Regions from separate parts of the Leuconostoc citreum genome, predicted to be linked through region 2. Evidence: riboswitches for the same ligand, from Rfam matches in the RefSeq annotation. Region 2 holds a riboswitch; the other holds the start of a gene.
What was found. A riboswitch is a leader RNA that binds a small molecule or an ion and turns the genes downstream of it on or off. The one in region 2 is predicted to bind FMN.
Positions count from the first base shown of each region.

Region 1: another riboswitch for FMN. It lies ahead of ribD (bifunctional diaminohydroxyphosphoribosylaminopyrimidine deaminase/5-amino-6-(5-phosphoribosylamino)uracil reductase RibD); the one in region 2 lies ahead of FGL72_RS04980 (ECF transporter S component).

Region 1 covers NZ_CP042410.1:849,631-857,678, reverse strand. Annotated here, with positions in the region: gene FGL72_RS04300 (glutathione peroxidase) at 1-121, shown strand, start outside; gene FGL72_RS04295 (lactonase family protein) at 171-1,220, shown strand; gene FGL72_RS04290 (KUP/HAK/KT family potassium transporter) at 1,362-3,392, shown strand; gene FGL72_RS04285 (LCP family glycopolymer transferase) at 3,521-4,765, shown strand; gene FGL72_RS04280 (AI-2E family transporter) at 4,809-5,804, shown strand; FMN riboswitch at 5,895-6,041, shown strand; gene ribD (bifunctional diaminohydroxyphosphoribosylaminopyrimidine deaminase/5-amino-6-(5-phosphoribosylamino)uracil reductase RibD) at 6,156-7,199, shown strand; gene FGL72_RS04270 (riboflavin synthase) at 7,184-7,783, shown strand; gene FGL72_RS04265 (bifunctional 3,4-dihydroxy-2-butanone-4-phosphate synthase/GTP cyclohydrolase II) at 7,773-8,048, shown strand, end outside.
Region 2 covers NZ_CP042410.1:989,257-997,304, reverse strand. Annotated here, with positions in the region: gene FGL72_RS04995 (segregation and condensation protein A) at 1-15, shown strand, start outside; gene scpB (SMC-Scp complex subunit ScpB) at 8-595, shown strand; gene FGL72_RS04985 (pseudouridine synthase) at 600-1,349, shown strand; FMN riboswitch at 1,401-1,536, shown strand; gene FGL72_RS04980 (ECF transporter S component) at 1,603-2,187, shown strand; gene FGL72_RS04975 (brain acid soluble 1 family protein) at 2,264-2,812, shown strand; gene cmk ((d)CMP kinase) at 2,831-3,508, shown strand; gene rpsA (30S ribosomal protein S1) at 3,604-4,794, shown strand; gene der (ribosome biogenesis GTPase Der) at 4,898-6,211, shown strand; gene FGL72_RS04955 (HU family DNA-binding protein) at 6,427-6,702, shown strand; gene FGL72_RS04950 (hypothetical protein) at 6,879-7,127, shown strand; gene FGL72_RS04945 (aldo/keto reductase) at 7,259-8,048, shown strand, end outside.

The sequences.
Region 1 (8,048 bases), 140 kb from region 2:
TAGCACAATTAAATGGAATTTTACTAAGTTTTTGGTCGGACGTGATGGCGTACCAGTGAAACGCTATGCTCCAAAAACACGACCACAGGATATGACTGCAGATATTGAACGGCTATTATAGTAATGTCATGTCGTATTAATTTAAACGATGACTTGATTAAGGAGATATTATGTTATTTCAAAATGTAATGTTTGGGACATATACGCGTCGCCAATCATCAGGGATTTATCAGGCTGTTTTAGACTTAGAGACTGGTAAACTAACCAAACCAACACTATTGATTCAAACTGGATCGCCTACCTACACTGTGATGAGTCAGGCAGGTTTTTTATACGCGGTTAATCGACAAAATGGTCAAGGGCCAACAGGTGGTCTTGGTGGTTTCAATGTGTATGATTTTAACAATTCTGGCGAACCAAAAAAAGTTCAAGAATGGCTAACCCCTGATGCTTCAGAAGCTTATTTAGCAATTGACGAGAAACGTCAGCTGCTTTTTGCGGCAAATTATCATTTAGCAACATTAACTATTTTTAAAATCAAAAGTGATGGGACTGTGACGCAAACCGATCAGTATACGGCTTCTGGTAAGGGACCAAGACCGGAACAAAATAAAGCACATATTCATTTTGCTAATTTAACGCCTGATGGTCGGCTTGCAATCGTTGATTTAGGATCTGACAAAGTTACAATATTTGATGTGACGGATGGCAAGTTGACGTTACAAAATGTTTTTGAGACTGGGACTGGATTTGGCCCGAGACACATGCGCTTTAATCCAATTTACCAAAATGTTGCCTATGTGTTAGGCGAACTCTCATCACTTATCTCAGTTGTTAAATACGATACAGACACTGCTGCATTGATATTACATAAAACTTACCCTACTATTCCCAATGATTGGACTGCTCACAATGGGGCAGCAGCTATTCGTGTATCTCATGATGGTCGATTTGTTTATGTTTCTAATCGTGGGCACAACTCGCTAGCTGTATTTAAAGTGACACATCAAGGTAGAGTGTTAGATTTAGTACAAACTATTGGCACTGCAGGCGATTTTCCTAGAGATTTCAATATTGATCCATCTGGTCAATATATTGTTGTGGCTAATCAAAATACCGATAATGTCACCGTGTTTAGGCGTAATCAAGAAAGTGGTTTATTAACTAAAATACAACAGGATTTTCCGATACCAGAAGGTGTCCGTGTGATGTTTTATTAATGATAAAAGACTTGTATCCGTGTGCAAGTCTTTTTCTTTGTATTGATTTTATGATGCAAAAAAATAGCTATATATTTCTTTGCAAATGTGAGATAATAATCGCCATACAGAAGTAATTAATTAAATTCACAGAGGTGAAAAATGGCTATGGAAAAAAGTCCTAAATGGCTACCGATAGGCGCAGTAATTGCCTTAGGCATTGTATATGGGGATATTGGTACTTCTCCACTGTATACTATGAATTCTATCCTAAACAGTGCACGTAGTGCCGAGCAAATCAACACGTTTGTATTAGGTTCGGTGTCTTTGGTATTTTGGACACTGATGCTTATTACGACAGTTAAATACGTGTGGATTGCTTTGCGAGCTGACAACCATGGCGAAGGTGGTATATTTGCTTTATATAGTCGTGTCAAACAGAGCAATAAGAAGTGGCTGTTAATTCCGGCCCTAATTGGCGGTTCTGCTTTACTGGCTGACGGAACTTTAACACCAGCAGTGACTGTCACAACCGCAATAGAAGGACTAAAAAATCAAAAAATTGGTTCTTTCTTGTTCCCCGATAATCAAACTGTCGTAGTTGCTGTGGTGACAGTCCTTTTGTTGATTATATTTGCATTTCAAAAAGCTGGAACGAAAAAAATTGGTAATATATTTGGACCAGTCATGTTGTTATGGTTTCTTTTTATCGGGACATTTGGTTTATTAAACATTTTTTCTGATCTCAGCATTTTAAAAGCACTTTCACCAACATACGCAATTAGCGTGTTAATGAGTCCAGAAAACAAAAGCGGCCTTTTTATTTTAGGTAGTGTTTTCTTGGCAACTACTGGTGCTGAAGCATTGTATTCAGATATGGGCCATGTTGGCAAACGTAATATTTATATCAGTTGGCCGTTTGTATATACGATGTTAATCTTAAATTATATGGGCCAAGGCGCATGGATTATGACACATGCGACCAAGGTGAACATACGAGCACAATCTGTTAATCCTTTTTTTGAAATTTTACCAGGACAGTGGCGCTTTATTGGTGTCATATTAGCCACGTTAGCCGCAATAATTGCTTCTCAAGCACTCATTTCCGGCGCGTATACGTTAGTTAGTGAAGCAATTAATCTGAAAGTCGTACCACGATTACGAACTTTTTATCCTAGTGTTGCACGTGGTCAAATGTATATTGGCACCGTGAACTGGATTTTATGTGCTATTGGTTTATTGGTTGTATGGTTTTTCCAGACATCGCACAATATGGAGGCTGCCTATGGTTTGGCCATCACAATTACGATGTTGATGACAACATTGCTCTTGTTTGAATTTATTAGACAAAATGGTCAACGCGTTTTGGCTATGGTCTTTATTGTTGTCTTTGGTTTCATTGAAACTGTTTTCCTAATTGCTAGCCTAGGTAAATTCATGCATGGTGGTTATGCAACATTAATTATTATGCTTGGTATTTTGTTAATTATGGTGGTGTGGTTTTACGGTAATAAACGACGTGAAGCAATTTCTAAACAGAACGACTATTTATCTTTAAAAGATTACCGTAAGCAGTTAATTAATTTGTCAAAAGATACTGAGGAATCTGTGTTTGCCACGAATTTAGTGTATATTGCCAATATGCATCAGAACTATATGTTGAAGCGTTCGATTATATACTCATTGATTGGTTCAAGACCCAAACGAGCTGCCATTTATTGGTTTGTGACCATGCGTGAATCTTCGGATCCGTTTGGAAAGAGTTACGAAGTTGATATGTTGGGAACAGATAATATCGTGCATGTCACATTTTATTTGGGTTTTAAGGTAGAACCACAAATTCATATTTATCTGAAACAAATTGCAAGTCTTTTGATTAAACAAGGCGTTTTGAAGCCACAATTTCAAAAGTATGCGATGGAAAAGCACGGTAACGTTGGTGATTTTAAGTATGTTATTGCTAGTCAATACTATGCAGATCTGTTAAATTTGCCTAATATTCATGCCTGGGATCGCTTTTTAATTGGTGGCCGTGTTTGGTTACAATCACATACAGCGACGCCAAGCGACTTTTATGGTTTAGAATTTAGTGATGTCGTCGAAGAAATCGTACCATTATTTATATCTAGCACGAACCGCAAAAAACTAACACAATTGACAGTTAAAAATGTCGTTAAACCAGATGCTGAATAAGTAATCAATCGTTTGATTTTTGTGAAAGGAAAAGCGAGCTAAAATTAATTTAAATTGTTAATTTGGCTCGTTTTGTGTTAAATTTAATATTATATAAAAAATAGCATATTGCCGGGGGATAGACCTTCATGTCTAACGAAAACAAACGCTCAGACAATTTATCAAATCAAGATCAAACAACTATGAGCCGTGTTGAGCAACGTCAGCCAAAAAAACGAGGCAAAAAACGAATTATTTTAATGATTTTAGGATTTCTCATACTTCTAGGTGCAGGTTTTGGTACCTACTATGCAAGTAGTGTGAAGAGTTCGTTGGATAAAGCCTACTTTGCAACCGGACTAGGTTCAGAAAAAGAAGCAAGCACACTAATTAAAGAAAAAAAGCCGATTTCATTTCTAGTTCTCGGGACAGACACTGGAACGGATGGTGGCTTTGGCTCTGGAAGAGACAGAGTTGGGCTAACTGATTCCTTGATGTTAGTGACGGTGAATCCACAAAAAGAGACAACAACATTAGTTTCAGTACCCCGAGATATTATGACCTCTATTTCAGGATTTGAAAGCAGCTTTCCACAAAAGCTAAATGCCGCGTATGCATTTCGTGAAGCCTCAGACGATAAAGCCTCTTTAGGAGACGGTGTTGGGACAACTATGGAAACGATTCAAAAAATGTTTAACATACCAATTAACTATTTTGCCATGGTTAACATGAGTGGTTTGGGAGATGTTGTTGATCAATTAGGAGGTGTCAAAGCCAAATCACCATTGAGCTTTAAGTTTAGCCAAGACACGGCGCATGAGGACGGTAATAATTTGTACGATTTTACCGAAGGCAAAACAAGCTTTGAATACGCTGCAGACGGCGAAAACTTTAAAAAGTATGACAAGATGGATGGCAAGGCGGCGTTAGCCTTTTCACGTATGAGATATCAAGATCCGCAAGGCGATTATGGTCGTACGCAACGCCAACGAATTTTGTTGCAGGCCATTATGACAAAAATTAAATCTGATCCGTCAACGATTCTCAATACGAAGTTTATTAGTGCCACAACTAAAAACATTGCATCAAATATGAAGATGTCGGATATGTTGGCACTCGGCTCAAATTATATGAATGCGACAAAGACAATTGACTCATATACAGTTCAAGGTGAAGGTGAGATGTATGACGGTGTATCTTACCAGCGTGTGACAACGGCGCAACGACAGGCTATTACTAACAAGTTGAGAGCAGCACTTGAATTAAAACCTGAAGATACTGGTTCGGAATTTGGTAGTACAGTGACAGAATCACAGATTGCACAAGTGGGTTCTGCCGATACATTATTCTCACAATTCAATACAAAATCGAACGAAAATTTGACATCTAACTAATCTTGTCATGTACTAAGTTAGTGTGTTAAAGAGGGAGCACTACATGAACATATTTTCATCATTTCAAAATCGCCGATTCTATCGGTATTTTGTTTTGTCTGTCATTATTTTACTGATTGTTTTACTCAAACAGTTTATGACGTTACTGTTATTAACAATTATTTTTTCTTATCTTGCGATGAATGCTGGCAAAAGGGTGCAACGCGTGACACGCCTGTCAAGGTCATTATCAATTGCGCTTGTTTATATCGTCGTGATGGCTTTTATCATCTGGGCTGTCGAACACGGGGCAAATACTGTTGCACATCAAGTTAAGAGCATGATTCACTTAGCAACCGATTCTAGTTGGCACACAACGGGTATTTTTAAAGAAGTCTACAAAAATATTCAGCAGTACAGTAACTCTTTGAATACAGAGCAGTTAATCTCTAAAGGATTTACCCAATTGAATCAAGTTGGGCACGTCCTTTATGAACTGATTTTAGCGTTACTGTTTAGTTTTATATTCAGCATGACTTACCCACAATTACGGTCATGGTCTATGACTTTCATACATAGCCCTTATAAAAGATTTCTTGGTGAGTTTTATATTATCGTGCATCGCTTTATCATTATTTTAGGCCGTTTATTTGAAGTCCAGCTAATGATTTGTGTAATTAACACGATTGCAATGGTTATCGTATTAACCTTTTTGAATTTCCCTTATTTAATTGGTTTTGCAATTTTGATTTTCATCTTAGGTTTGATTCCGGTTGTCGGTGTGCTTATTTCACTTGTACCGCTGACAGTGACCGCGTTTATTATCGGTGACTGGCATACAGTATTGGTTATATTGGTTGCTGTTGCTGTAATTCATTTTATGGAGTCATATTTTTTACATCCGCACTTTATGTCACAACGCACGCATATGCCAATATTAGTTATTTTACTTAATCTAATTATTATGGAAAAAGTTTTTGGTGTTTGGGGTTTAATCATTGGGTTGCCAATCTTAACATTCTTGTTAGATTTCTTCCGAATACAAAAATTCAAAGCGTAATATCAGAATAATTTGTTTACAGCGTACATTATTGTGCGTTTTTTTATTGACATAGCATTGTTCAGATGTTAATCTGTAAATGTTAAATTAATTAATCTTCGGGGCAGGGTGTAATTCCCGACCGACGGTAAAGATCTTTAAGATCTAAGTCCGTGACCTGCATTATTTATTAATAATGCAGTTGACACAGTGTAATTCTGTGACCGACAGTTAAAGTCTGGATGGGAGAAGATTTAAAATAATAGACTTAGCTAGGATAAGTCTGTCTTTTTTGAATCGATCTAAATACTTTAAACCCGATGTTAATAAAATACGTCGGGTTTTTTGTCCTGAACAAACAGGAGGTAAAAGATGGATGATTTAACATATATGGCATTAGCAGCAAAAGTAGCTGCCAAAGCAGGACCAGATGAAACATATGAAAATCCACGCGTTGGGGCAATTATTGTTAAAAATGGGCAGATCTTGGCGACTGGATATCATCATTCTTTTGGCGCAGCGCATGCTGAAATTAATGCTTTTGAAAATTTAAAGGATCAAACAGATATTGTTGATTCAACGATGTATGTCACATTAGAGCCGTGCTTTGTCACGGGAAAGGTAGGTGCGTGTGCGTTGGCAATAGCCCAATGGGGAGTCAAACGTGTTGTAGTTGGTAGTTTTGATCCTAATCCCGATACACATGGACGCAGTGTTACATTTTTAAGACAAGCAGGTATCCGTGTCGATGTTTTGGGAACAGAAGATAGTCAAATATTAAATCCCGCATTTTATCATTATTTTGAAAGACATTTACCATATGTACAGTTGAAACTAGCGGAGTCCGCTAATCACTTTGTGGCGTCTTCACAAGGACAATCCACAAAAATTACAAATCGGTTAGCTGACATTGATGTGCACAAAGAGCGTGCTAGTAAAAGTGCTATTCTAATTGGTAGTGAAACTATGTTGATTGACCAACCAAATTTAACAGTCCGACATGTACCAATAAATCATCCACAACCTTTAAGGGTAGTGATCGATCGACGTGGCCGCTTACAAAATAAAATGGATCGAGCGACAAATAATTGGTTAATCTTCACGACAAACACGGACTTTGCAAAACAATATGACAATGTTCTTTTAATGTCACATGGTTTACTTAGTGTCCTGACAAGTTTAGCTAGTAAGAATATTCAGTCTGTTATGGTAGAGGGTGGGCCGTCATTGATTACAGCATTCTTAAAAGCGAATCTCTGGCAAGAATTCATTGTTTATACAGCAGATAGTATATTATCTGAAGACGGGGTTCCCAGTGTACAACCATTGTTTAATTCAGTGTCTTCATACCGTGTGGGTAATACGCTTAAGAGTCGTTATCTAAATGATAGGAGTGTGTCATGTTTACAGGAATAACACAGACAGTGGGTCAAGTTATAACAAATGAAAGTCACACAAAAAATAATCAGCATATCACAATTGAAACAAAAACGCCCTATTTTTCAGAGGCAACTATCGGTGATAGCATAATGGTCGACGGCGTATGTTTAACTATTACTCATAAAACAGACCATACTGCTAAATTTGGTATTATGAGACCAACTTATGAAACAACCATTATTGGTGATTACATGATGAGACAATCAGTTAATCTTGAAAAGGCAATAAGTGCGGGGGAGAGATTTGATGGCCACTTTGTCCTTGGTCATGTTGACGGCAAAGCTGAAATTGTGAATAAGCAGGTGATAGATAACACGATTTTACTTAGCTTCAAGCCTAAAGAGTCTATCTTGATGAGAGAAATAGTTGCTAAAGGTTCTGTCGCAATATTAGGCGTAAGCCTCACGGTGATTGAAAAAACCAGTCAGACGTTTCAAATTGGATTGATTCCCCATACGCAGTTACAAACAACATTATCAAAATTAACTGTTGGTCATTGGGTAAATATAGAAACGGATATTTTGGCTAAATATATGACAGGAGGGCAATATGTTGGATAATGTTGTTGAACAAAGCGTGCGAAAAGCAGTTACTGCCCTAAAACAAGGCGCATTTGTGATCTTGACTGATGACCAAAATCGCGAACACGAGGGTGACTTAGTAGGACTTGCATCGTTTGTGACACCTGAACGAATCAATAGTGCATTGACATTGGCTCGTGGTGTGCTGGCCGTTCCTATGAGTAAACAACGCGCAGATAAGCTAGGTCTGAGGCAAATGACAGACCATAATTCTGAAAAATTTGCCACACAATTTACCGTCAGT
Region 2 (8,048 bases):
AGTGATGATGAATAATTTAGCGCAAATAGAGGCCTTGTTATTTGTGGCTGGCGATGAAGGGATTACTAGTCAAGCGTTATGCCAAATAACACAATTTGATAAGCCGGCAGTGATTGCATTAATTGAACAATTAGCTAATAAATATGCTAATGACACGATGAGCGCTCTAGAAGTAAGAGAAACTGATGGCGCTTACCGATTGGTCACCAAGCCTAGCTTAGGGGGCATAGTTAAAAACTTTTTTGATGCACCTGACAATGCCACACTGTCCCAAGCACAGCTTGAAACATTGGTTATCGTAGCTTATAAACAACCTGTGACACGTGTGGAAATTGACCAAATTCGTGGTGTACAGTCGGCGGGCACGCTTCAAAAATTGATGTTACGCCAGTTGCTTGTTGAAACGGGGCGAAAAGATGAACCGGGACGGCCAATTATGTATGGTACTTCAGCGATGTTTTTAGATTATTTTGGTCTCAAGTCGTTAACTGAGTTGCCACCGTTACCTGATTTTGAAACGTTAGATGTTGATGATGGTGGGACATTATTTGCAAACGTACTGGAATCAGAAAATTTAGAAATGAAAGAAGGGTAAAAAAATGTCTGAAGAAGAAATGCGTTTACAAAAAGTTGTTGCCCAAGCGGGGCTAGCTTCACGAAGAGGAGCTGAAACAATGATTACTGAGGGGCGTGTCAAAGTCAATGGTGAGACTGTCACAACACTTGGTGTCAAAGTTGGCATACATGACACTGTGGAAGTAGATGGTGCGCCGATTGAAGGACGTGAAAAGCTAGTTTATTACCTATTAAATAAACCCCGTGGTGTCGTTACCACAACTAGCGACGAGAAGGGTCGTAAGACAGTTCTGGACTTACTAGAAGATATTGATCAACGTGTTTACCCTGTTGGACGACTAGACTATGATACGACTGGCGCCTTGTTACTGACTAACGATGGCACTATTGCTAACCAATTAATGCATCCAAAGTCACGTGTCGACAAAATTTATCTTGCTAAGGTGTCTGGGATTGCGACTGTTGAAAAATTAGCGCCTTTGAAGCAAGGCGTTATCATCAAAGGCCGAAAAACAGCGCCAGCTCGTGTCACGATTGAACGTGTCGACAAAGATAAAAAAACTAGTATGGTACGTATTATTATTCATGAAGGACGTAATCATCAAGTCAAAGATATGCTGCAAAAAGTGGGCTTACCAGTGGATAAATTAACGCGTGAACAATATGCTTTCTTTGATTTAATTGGCTTACAGTCCGGTGAATATCGTAAATTAACTGGTGTTGAGGTTAAACGACTCAAAGCACAGGATTATAAAAATTATCGTAGAAAATAAATAGATTGCTTTTAATCAGTAATTTTGTTATGATATCAGTTGTAAAATTAAATATTACTTCAGGGTCGGGTGTAATTCCCAACCGGCGGTGAGACATGTTGAACATGGTAAGCCCGCGACCTGTGCAAACAGCTGATCTGGTCAAATTCCAGAGCCGACCGTAAAGTCGGGTATAAAGAAGTTAAAAAAGAAAGTTAAGACTGCCTTTTTGTGATACCCTGACAAATTGTGCAGTTTTTTTGAGGCAAAGAATATGTCTATTTCATTTACACGTACACAGCATTTGACGTTGATTGCTATTTTAAGCGCAATCTCATTTGGTCTAATGCTTTTTCCGCAGATACCCTTGATTCCGGGAGCGGATTTCTTAAAGCTTGATTTTTCCATTGTGCCTGTCTTACTAGCTGGTTATTGGCTTAATGTCACGGCCGCTATGTGGGTTGTCATACTGCGAACAGTCTTAAAGCTCATTTTGGCAAATGAGGGAATTAATACCTATCTGGGGTTGCCTGTCAATTTAGTAGCAGTAATGGTATTTACCTTGTTAATGTTTTGGGTCATGCCAATGTTTGAAACGCGTCAATTCCCACGCCAATTATTAGCAATAATCATAGCAACAGTTGGGTTAACTGTTGCTGCTGTGTTGATGAATTGGTTCGTTGCTGTGCCACTTTATTCGCAGTTTGCACATTTTGACATTGCGCGAATCATTGGCCTGGGACGTTATTTTATAGCCATGGTGATACCATTCAATATTGCACAAGGTATTATTTGGGGGCTAACAAGTATTATTGTGCTTTCGGTTATGAAACCGATGCAACGTAAAGTGATATCTTAATGAAACGTTATAAACAGAGACGACCTCAATGTGGTAAACTTTTAAGTGAACCTATTATAATGGAGGTCGTTTTATTATGAGCGATTTTGAGCCAAATAACATGAGCCGTATGGCACGTTCAAAAAAACAAAAAGTTGAGCCTGAATTTGCGCGCCAATCAGATAGAAGTAGCCATAAGCATAAGGGCTTTAAAATATTTTTGATTGTTTTGGGATTTGCTATTTTATCAAGTGTGCCCATTTATGGTGCACTTAATCACCAGAAAACGCCACAGCAGATAGCGACAGCAACTAGTAAAAAGTCGACATCACAGTCTCAAAAAGCTTCATCTGAACAATCATCTGAGACATCAGCACAAAGTTCCTCAGAACAAGCAAGTTCATCGGAAACAGTGGCTAGTAGCACAGAAGCGCCAGCTGCGGCTTCAAGTGAAGTAGCTGCCAGCAGTGCACCGACGGCACCAAGTACGCCAACAACTAATTCAGCAGTGTTGGGCGCTAGCCAAACACTATATAATTTTGCCGTGACACATGGCATGACAACGGATCAAGTCATTGCGCTTAATCCTGGTTTGTCAGTGAATAATTATACACAATATGCTGGCAGAACACTAAATGTTAAATAACTAATTTTAGAGGTTGATATGAGTCACAATTTTCAGATTGCAATTGATGGGCCAGCGTCGGCTGGAAAATCAACAATTGCTAAAATATTAGCAACAAATTTAAAGTATGTTTATGTCGATACAGGAGCCATGTACCGCACCATGACTTTAGCCGCTAAACAGGCAGGTCTGGCTTATGAAGATGAACAAGGTGTTGTTGATTTACTTGCAAAAACAGTGATTCGTTTTGAGCCCGGAGTGCCAACGCAGCGTGTTTTTCTGAACGATAGTGAAGTGACAGAGGCGATTCGTTCGACTGAAGTCACTAATAACGTGTCGTTGATTGCTTCTTATAAAGCTGTCCGAGCAGACTTGGTTCGTCGCCAACGTGACATAGCCAATAGTCAAAATGTCATTATGGATGGACGTGATATTGGGACAACGGTGTTACCAAATGCTCAAGTTAAAATTTTCTTGGTAGCTAGTGTGTTAGAAAGAGCAGAGCGACGTTACAAAGAAAATAAAGCCAAGGGCATGACAGTTGATTTAGAAACACTAAAAAGTGATATTGAAACACGAGACTACAAAGACTCTCATCGAGCGATCAGTCCTTTGATACAGGCAAAAGACGCGATTTTGGTAGATACTACCGGACAAAGTATCCAAGCTGTAGTATCAGAGATTACAAAGATTATTGAAAAAAAACAGAAACCCTAAGTTACAGCGTGAAAACGCTGTTTTTTACTATACAAGTGGCAATTATTCTGGTAAACTATACCCATAGTGTAAATTGTAGGAGGACGTTAGACGTCATGAGTGAAACAAACAACGAGTTCTTAGCAGCTCTCGAAAGCGCAGCAGATCAAATTAAGGTGGGAGATGTTGTCACTGGTGAACTTTTAGCCATTGATAATGATAACCAAGCGGTTGTTGGTTTGTCTACCGGTGAAGAAGGAGTTGTGCCAGCACGTGAGTACTCAGACGATCGTAACATCAACCTGGCAGACGAATTGAAAATTGGAGACAGCATTGAAGCTGTTGTTATTTCTAATGTTACTAGCGACAAGGAAGGCGTAGCTTACTTGTTGTCAAAGAAGCGTTTAGATGCACGCAAAGCATGGGAAAACTTGGACTTTGCTGAAGGCGACACTGTCGATGCAAAGGTTGTTAATGCAGTTCGCGGTGGCTTGATTGTCATGGTTAACGGCGTACGCGGTTTCGTGCCAGCATCAATGGTTGCAGAACGCTTCGTTTCTGATTTGAACCAATTTAAGAACAAAGATATTAAAGCACAAGTTATTGAAATTGACGCTGCTAATGCACGTTTGATTTTGTCACGTAAGGCTGTTGCTGCGCAAGAACGTGCTGCTCAGTTGGCTGAAGTATTTAGTAAGTTGTCAGTTGGTGAAGTGGTTGAAGGAACTGTTGCTCGCTTGACAGACTTCGGTGCTTTCGTTGACTTGGGTGGTGTAGATGGTTTGGTTCACGTATCAGAAATCTCACATGATCGTGTCAAGAACCCAGCCGATGTTTTGACAAAGGGTGACAAGGTTAACGTCAAGATTTTGGCTTTGGACACTGAAAAGGGTCGTATTTCATTGTCAATCAAGGCAACACAGCGTGGACCTTGGGACGAAGCAGCTGATAAGATTGCTGCTGGATCAGTGCTTGAAGGTACAGTTAAGCGCGTGAAAGACTTTGGTGCCTTTGTTGAAATTTTGCCTGGTATCGAAGGACTTGTCCATGTATCACAAATTTCAAACAAGCGTATTGAAAACCCTTCAGAAGTTTTGAAGTCAGGTGACAAAGTACAAGTTAAGGTATTGGATATTAAGCCAGCCGAAGAACGTATTTCATTGTCAATGAAAGCTTTGGAAGAAAAGCCACAACGTGAAGACCGTCGTAACAATGATGGTTCAGCATCACGTGCGGATATCGCTGCATACAAGCAACAAGATGATTCAGCTGCAACATTGGGTGACATCTTCGGCGATAAGTTGTAAGATATGACTAGGTAAGAGAGCTGGTTCGCCAGTTCTTTTATTTTGAACAAAGTTGAGTGGATAGTTTTTGGTAGTCCACGGTAAGAAAAAAGGAGGTGTCAGCATGGCAGCACCAGTAGTAGCTATTGTTGGTCGACCAAACGTCGGCAAGTCAACGATTTTTAATCGTATGGCTGGTGAACGTATTGCGATTGTTGAAGATAAACCTGGCGTAACGCGAGACCGCTTGTACGCGCCAGCAGAATGGTTGAACTATGAGTTCAGAATGATTGATACAGGTGGTATTGAGCTTGGAGATGAACCATTTCTAGCTGAGATTAGAGCACAAGTTGAATTAGCCATTGATGAGGCTGACGTCATTGTCATGGTAGCATCTGGTCGAGAAGGTGTAACCGCAGCTGACGGAGTTGTCGCAAAAATGTTATACAAGACAGATAAACCAGTGATTTTAGCTGTCAATAAAGTAGATAATCCTGAGATGCGTCAGGATATTTATGATTTTTATTCACTTGGTTTGGGTGATCTATTTCCTGTTTCTGGATCACATGGCCTGGGTCTAGGAGATTTACTTGATGCTGTTGTTAAGCATTTTCCTGATGAGGCAGCCGAACAAGAAGATGACGGAGCCATCCGTTTTAGTATTATTGGTCGCCCAAATGTCGGGAAATCATCTATTGTTAATGCGATGCTTGGTGAAGATCGTGTGATTGTTTCTGATATTGAAGGGACAACACGTGATGCCATTGATTCGCGCTTTGTGACGGCAGAAGGCGATGAGTTTATCATGGTTGACACTGCCGGTATGCGTAAACGTGGTAAAGTTTACGAGAATACAGAAAAGTATTCAGTCATGCGCGCGTTAAAAGCAATTGACAATAGTAATGTGATTTTAATGGTGCTAGATGCTGAAGCTGGCATCAGAGAACAAGACAAGCACGTGGCAGGTTTTGCTCATGATGCAGGTCGTGCGATGATTATTATTGTTAATAAGTGGGATGCGATTGAAAAAGACGGTCACACGATGAAAGAATTCGAAAATTTGATTCGTTCAGAGTTTAAGTTTTTGGACTATGCGCCAATTATGTTTGTCTCAGCAAAAACAGGTCAACGCTTAGATCGTATTCCACAGTTGGTTAAAGATGTGGACGATAATCATCGTAAGCGTATCTCGTCGTCAACATTAAATGATGTGATTATGGATGCCATTGCTGTTAATCCAACACCTACAGACAATGGGCGCCGTTTACGAGTGTATTACGCGACGCAAGTTGCCATTCAGCCACCAACATTTGTTATATTTGTTAATGATGTTGAATTGATGCACTTCTCATACGAGCGCTTCTTAGAAAACAAAATTCGTGAAGCATTTGATTTTACTGGCACACCAATAAAGCTGATTGTACGTGCACGTAAGTAAGCAGCATTGTTGCAATTAAAAAACGTTGTGCCCATCATCTTTTCGAACCTATGTTTTTTATGTGACAAAAAGATTACGAAACGCTGAAAACCCGCGTAAACACTACACATTGGGCGTTTCTTATGTTATTCTAATTACATGAAATAATGTTTCGGCACATTTCAAAACACTTCAAAACCGTATAGCGGTTAATAAATACTCTTAGGAGAAACAACATGGCTAACAAGCAAGAATTAGTAGATTCAGTTGCAAAGGCAACAGGTTTGACAAAGAAAGATGCTACGGCATCAGTTGATGCAGTATTTGCATCAATCGAAGAAGCTTTGAAGAACGGCGAAAAAGTACAATTGATTGGTTTTGGTAACTTCGAAGTTCGTGATCGTGCTGCTCGTAAGGGTCGCAACCCACAAACTGGCGCAGAAATCGAAATTCCTGCATCAAAGGTACCAGCATTCAAGCCTGGTAAAGCTTTGAAGGAAGCTGTTAAGTAAACTATTCCACGTCTAGCGGTTTATAGATGTTCTTATTAGTAGACATTTTTATGTGTTTAACTAATAAGCATACTTGGAGTAAGCTCTTAATGGGTTTGCTCTTTTATTTTACATAGACTAGGCTTTGATCTTTTCACACGTTCAAGATTAATCATGTATTTAAAGGGAGATACACCATGATTGTATTACATGTTTTATTTGGTTTAATGATTTTAGTTGGGACAATTTTGACTGGCATTTCTTTCCAAGGGGACACACAGAAGTTAACAAAGTTACAAAAATTTTCTTTGATTTTTACCACTTCAGCGATTGGATTGACGGTTATTGCTGTCATTAGTATCTCAAGTTCAGTTTACCTCGGAATAGCGTTGTTTGTTATTTTGGCAGTTTATGAATATTTTTCATTTCTACGTCAAACAAACTAATTATTATAAAAAGCCTAATCAGATCTGATTAGGCTTTTTTGATGCGCTGAAATTATTCGACATTGCGATTTCAGAAAGAAAAGTCTAGAATTGTCTTAAGTTAAAAATTATTATTATAGGAGGACGACATAATGTCAGTTGTATCATTAAGCGACGGTTTTAAGATACCACGTATTGGTTTTGGTACCTATAAATTAAATGGTTTTTCAGGGGCACAGGCGATTAGCTCAGCTTTAACAGTGGGTTATCGGTTAATCGACACGGCCTATAATTATCAAAACGAAGGGACAGTTGGTCGTGGTATTAAGGCGTCAATGGTGCCTAGAAATGAACTATTTATTCAATCTAAGTTGCCGGGTAAGTATTATGCAGATGAGCAGGCCACTATAGCATTGGTTCAAGAATCACTATATCGTACGGGGCTAGATTATTTTGATCTATATTTGTTGCATTGGCCAAATCCAATCGACGATCACTATTTAACGGCTTGGCAAACACTCATCCAGCTGCAAAAATTTGGGTTGGTAAAATCCATTGGTGTTAGTAATTTTTTGCCAGAACATATTGAACGCCTTCAGAGAGAGACTGGCGTTTTACCAGTAGTTAATCAAATTGAGCTGCATCCGTATTTCAATCAAAAAGAAATGATTCAGTACAATACAGAAAAAAATATTCTGACACAAGCTTGGAGTCCTTTGGGACGAGCAAGTCGACTTTTAAAGGATAATCTATTGTTAGAGATTGCTGAAAAATATCATAAAAATGTCGGTCAAATTATTTTACGCTGGGAAACACAACAGGGTGTCATTCCGATTCCTAAAGCAGTCAGTTATACCCGACAAGTTGGCAATTTAAATGTATTTGACTTTGAGCTTGAATCGGCAGAAATGTTAGCAATTGATTGTCTTTCTAAAAAGGATG